Regions from separate parts of the Arthrobacter sp. 001422645 genome, predicted to be linked through region 2. Evidence: riboswitches for the same ligand, from Rfam matches in the RefSeq annotation. Region 2 holds a riboswitch; the other holds the start of a gene.
What was found. A riboswitch is a leader RNA that binds a small molecule or an ion and turns the genes downstream of it on or off. The one in region 2 is predicted to bind glycine.
Positions count from the first base shown of each region.

Region 1: another riboswitch for glycine. It lies ahead of gcvP (aminomethyl-transferring glycine dehydrogenase); the one in region 2 lies ahead of gcvP (aminomethyl-transferring glycine dehydrogenase).

Region 1 covers NZ_JCBANT010000020.1:54,231-56,619, forward strand. The annotation lists gene AC6EUH_RS17015 (MFS transporter) at 1-74, opposite strand, end outside; gene AC6EUH_RS17020 (TetR/AcrR family transcriptional regulator) at 292-831, shown strand; glycine riboswitch at 1,131-1,229, shown strand; glycine riboswitch at 1,231-1,348, shown strand; gene gcvP (aminomethyl-transferring glycine dehydrogenase) at 1,388-2,389, shown strand, end outside.
Region 2 covers NZ_JCBANT010000025.1:30,966-33,354, forward strand. The annotation lists gene AC6EUH_RS18085 (hypothetical protein) at 1-138, shown strand, start outside; gene AC6EUH_RS18090 (hypothetical protein) at 189-578, opposite strand; glycine riboswitch at 826-923, shown strand; glycine riboswitch at 925-1,031, shown strand; gene gcvP (aminomethyl-transferring glycine dehydrogenase) at 1,086-2,389, shown strand, end outside.

The DNA.
Region 1 (2,389 bases), on a different contig from region 2:
AGGCTGCGCGCGATCGCCGGCAGGGCAAAGGTCAGGGCGGTGTTGTCGACGGCCACGAGCAGCACCGGGAACATCAGCAGCGCCAGCGCCAGCCAGTCACGCCACGGCGCGCGCGGTGCCTGGCCGGATGTTGCCCCGGTGGGCGTTTTTCCGGCCGCGTTGGTGACAACCGTGCCGGTGCTGTTGCGGGTGATGGAAGTGTTGCTCATGAGCTTAACTGTACCGTCTGGACGGTACAGTTAGGAAACCCGGCGTTAAGAAACACTTCCGCCACGGGGCATGATGGGACGCATGGCCAGAAAACCCGTCGCCCGCGAAGCCGTCCTTGACGCGTTCGAGTCCCTGCTGATTGAAGAGGGTGAGCGGGCCGCGACCCTGGATGCCGTGGCCCGGCTGGCCGGGGTCTCCAAGGGCGGGCTGCTCTACCACTTCCCCAACAAAGAAGCGATGATCTCGGTCCTGCTGGAACGGCTGGACCGGCTGCTGGCCGAGGACCTCGCTGCCATGGCAGCCGCACCGGAAGGCGCCGCGGCGTTCTTCATCAAGTCCTCGGTCTGGGCGGACACGCCGCTGGACCGGGTCTTTGTCGCCGCCACCCGGCTCGCCGAAGTGGCCCACCAGGAAACCCTGCGGCGGATGGCCGCCGTCCAGGCGTCCTGGCTGGAACTGCTGGCGGCCGACGTCGGTCCCGCCATGGCCAAGCCGGTCCTCTATATGGGGGACGGGCTGTACTTCAATGCCATGCTGGCGCGCGGGCCGGGCGGGCCGGATCCGGAGGTCGGCGCCGACGTCGAAAGTCTCCTCACCGCCCTGGGGCGGCTCCGCGGCTGAGTCGGCTCAATACATGACGCTCCCGCACGTCTGGCGGGTCAACACATGACGCTCCCGCACGTCTGGCGGGTCAACGCGGAACGCTCCCGCACGTCTGGCGGGGGAGAGTTTGGGAACTTCAGTCGAATGCGTCGGAGCGTTTGGGAAACTTCAGCCGGATGTGCGGGAGCGTCTGTCGTGGGCCGACGGCGGCTCCGGCGCGTAACGCTCGCGCGGCCCCGGTTCGTTGGTTTGCGGACGCGGGCCGGGCGTAGGACAATGAGAGCTGTGACTGTTGTCACGCCAAGTTAATATGCCTTTGATCTGCGGCGGGAGAGTTCTGCTTGTAGGTACAAGCAGGCGCCGTAGGAGCAAACCCTCCCCAGGAATCTCTCAGGCCCATGTACCGCCGCGGCAAGGCAACTCTGGAAAGTAGCAGGCATGTCTTTTGACTTGCTGTGCTCACCGACGGTGCAAGCGGAGCCATGCGAGAGCACGGCTACGCGGAAACTCTCAGGTCCAATACAGAGCGGGGAGGAACCCGAATCAATGTGGCGTACCCTGCGCCGCCTTAGTTATGGAGTTCCTTGTGACTGTTACCTCAGCCTCCACGTCCTTCGTTGACCGGCACATCGGCGCACGCCGTCAGTCCGACGTCGACGCCATGCTGAAGGCTGTCGGCTACGACACCGTCGACGCCCTCGTGGACACCGCCGTTCCCAAGGACATCCGGCAGGACTCCCCGCTGGCGCTGGGCGCGGCGCTCAGCGAAGTCGAGGTCCTGGCTGAGCTGCGCCAGCTGGCCGCGATGAACAAGACCGCCGTCCAGATGATCGGCCAGGGCTACTACGACACCGTCACTCCGGCCGTCATCCGCCGGAACATCCTCGAAGCCCCGGCCTGGTACACGGCCTACACCCCGTACCAGCCGGAAATCTCCCAGGGCCGGCTCGAGGCGCTGCTGAACTTCCAGACCATGGTCCAGGACCTCGTCGGCCTTCCGATCGCCAACGCCTCACTGCTGGACGAAGCCACCGCCGTGGCCGAGGCCGTGCTGATGATGCGCCGGGCCAACAAGAATAAGTCCGCGCACGACGGCAAGACCGTCCTCGACGCCGACTGCCTGCCGCAGACCATTGCGATCGTCAAGGGCCGCGCCGAGGCCCTCGGCTTCGAGGTGGAGGTCGCTGACCTCTCCAAGGGACTGCCCGACGGCGTCATCAACGGCGTCGTCCTGCAGCAGCCCGGCGTCTCCGGCCGCGTGTTCGACCACACCGCCGTGATCGCCGAGGCCAAGGAACGCGGCGCCCTCGTCACCGTCGCGGCGGACCTCCTCTCCCTGACCCTCATCACGTCCCCGGGCGAGCAGGGCGCCGACATCGCCGTCGGCTCCGCCCAGCGCTTCGGCGTCCCGCTGTTCTTCGGCGGCCCGCACGCCGCGTACATGGCGGTCCAGAAGGGCCTCGAGCGGTCCATGCCCGGCCGCCTGGTGGGCGTGTCCAAGGACAACGCCGGCGTTCCGGCCTACCGCCTGGCCCTGCAGACCCGCGAGCAGCACATCCGCCGCGAGAAGGCCACG
Region 2 (2,389 bases):
ACGCGGAATGCTCTTACCTTGTACCAAGGCGGCATGGGGTCGTTCCAGGATGTCGGTAACGGGGCCTCGTCGCACGCGGTCAGTCGGCTGCGTAGTGCGCTGGTGAGTGGGCTCGATGCTGGCGTTCGCGACTCGTGAACGTGCTCGTGGCGGCTCAGTAGCGTCCGGTGAAGGGATCCTCGAACGGGTCACTCCGGTGGTCCCTTTGCGCCCGGGGCGCCCGGCTCTGCCGTGCGGTCAAGGAACCTGCCAGCCCGCTGGAAGTCCCGGACAACGTGCATCAGCCCAATCACCAAGATAGCCACGCCAGCCGCCATGAGCCAGGAGAGGAACCCGGCTCCGCGTATGACCTGGGGAATGAATATGAGCGGCAGCACGGGCAGCAAGATGAGCTGTGTGGCGAGATTTTTTCGCAGTTGCACGGCCGCGGCCCGCGAGACGACAATGTGATCCGGGTCAACGGGTGTCTTCCCGAGAATCTGGCGCCGGATGTCTTTACGCTCTTCGTCGTCCAGCGAGAGCAGCACGTCGATCCTGCCCATCTCCGCTGCGGGCGCGATCTTGTTGGCGTTGGGCACCGCCGAATGAATCCACGGGCTGAAGGCCCATGGCGGTGAATGCCAGGGCGCCCGGTGGATCCACGAGGTGCTTCCAGCGGCTGGCGAGGGTGCGGGAGGCGATGCCATTTCTCTGACGTGGCCAGCAATTCCCTAGTGGCGGTTCACCGCAGCTCGGCAAAAGACACATTCGGAGTCGGTTCTTGCGTCCCTGTCCGAGCAGAGGCTAAAGTGTGAGGCGTGTCACCAACCAAGTGACATGTGCTTATGATCTGCGGCGGGAGAGTCCTGCCGGTACGTTCTGCAGGCGCCGTAGGAGCAAATCCTCCCCAGGAATCTCTCAGGCCCACGTACCGCCGCGGCAAGGCAACTCTGGAAAGCAGTCCGGATATTCGGACTCACCGACGGTGCAAGGGTCACCCTGCTAACAGCAGGGGGCGCGGAAACTCTCAGGTCCAATACAGAGCGGGGAGGAACCCAAATCAATGTGGCGCACCCAATGCGCCACCTGAATTATGGAGTTCCTTCATGACCATCCAGTCGTCCCCTTTAACCTTTGCCGATCGGCATATTGGTGCGCGGCGCCAGGCCGATATTGACGCCATGCTCAAGGCCGTGGGCTATGACAGCGTTGACGGCCTCGTGGACGTCGCCGTCCCTGATTCCATCCGTCAGGCCAAGCCGCTGGCCCTCAAGGACGCCCTCAGCGAGGTCGAGGTCCTTGCCGAGCTCCGCCGGCTGGCCGCGAAGAACAAGACCGCGGTCCAGATGATTGGGCAGGGCTACTACGACACCGTCACCCCGGCCGTGATCCGCCGCAATATCCTCGAAGCCCCCGCCTGGTACACGGCGTACACCCCGTACCAGCCGGAGATCTCCCAGGGCCGGCTCGAGGCGCTGCTGAACTTCCAGACCATGGTCCAGGACCTCGTCGGCCTGCCGATCGCCAACGCGTCGCTTCTGGACGAAGCCACCGCCGTCGCCGAGGCCGTGCTGATGATGCGCCGCGCCAACAAAAACAAGACGGCCCACGACGGCAAGACCGTCCTCGACGCCGACTGCCTGCCGCAGACCGTCGCGATCGTCAAGGGCCGCGCCGAAGCCCTTGGCTTCGAGGTGGAGGTCGCTGACCTCTCCAAGGGACTGCCTGAGGGCGTCATCAACGGCGTGGTCCTGCAGCAGCCCGGCGTCTCTGGCCGCGTGTTCGACCACACCGCCGTGATTGCCGAGGCCAAGGAACGCGGCGCCCTCGTCACCGTCGCCGCTGACCTGCTCGCGCTGACCCTCATCACCCCGCCCGGCGAGCAGGGCGCCGACATCGCCGTCGGCTCCACCCAGCGTTTCGGCGTCCCGTTGTTCTTCGGCGGCCCGCATGCCGCTTACATGGCGGTCCAGAAGGGCCTCGAGCGGTCCATGCCCGGCCGCCTGGTCGGTGTCTCCAAGGACATCGCCGGAGTCCCGGCGTATCGCCTGGCCCTGCAGACCCGCGAGCAGCACATCCGCCGCGAGAAGGCCACGTCCAACATCTGCACCGCGCAGGCGCTGCTGGCGATCGTGTCCTCCTTCTACGCCGTTTACCACGGCCCGGACGGTCTGAAGGCCATTGCCGAGCGCGTCCACAACAACGCCCGCAGCCTGGCCACCACGCTGAAGATCGCAGGCCGCGAACTGGTCACCGAGACGTTCTTCGACACCGTCACGGTCCGCGTCCCCGGCAAGGCTGGCAAGGTCATCGCTGCCGCAGAGGCACGTGGGATCAACCTGCGCCGGATCGACGCGGATACCATCGGCGTCTCCGCTGATGAAACCACGACGACGGAGGTCCTCTCCGC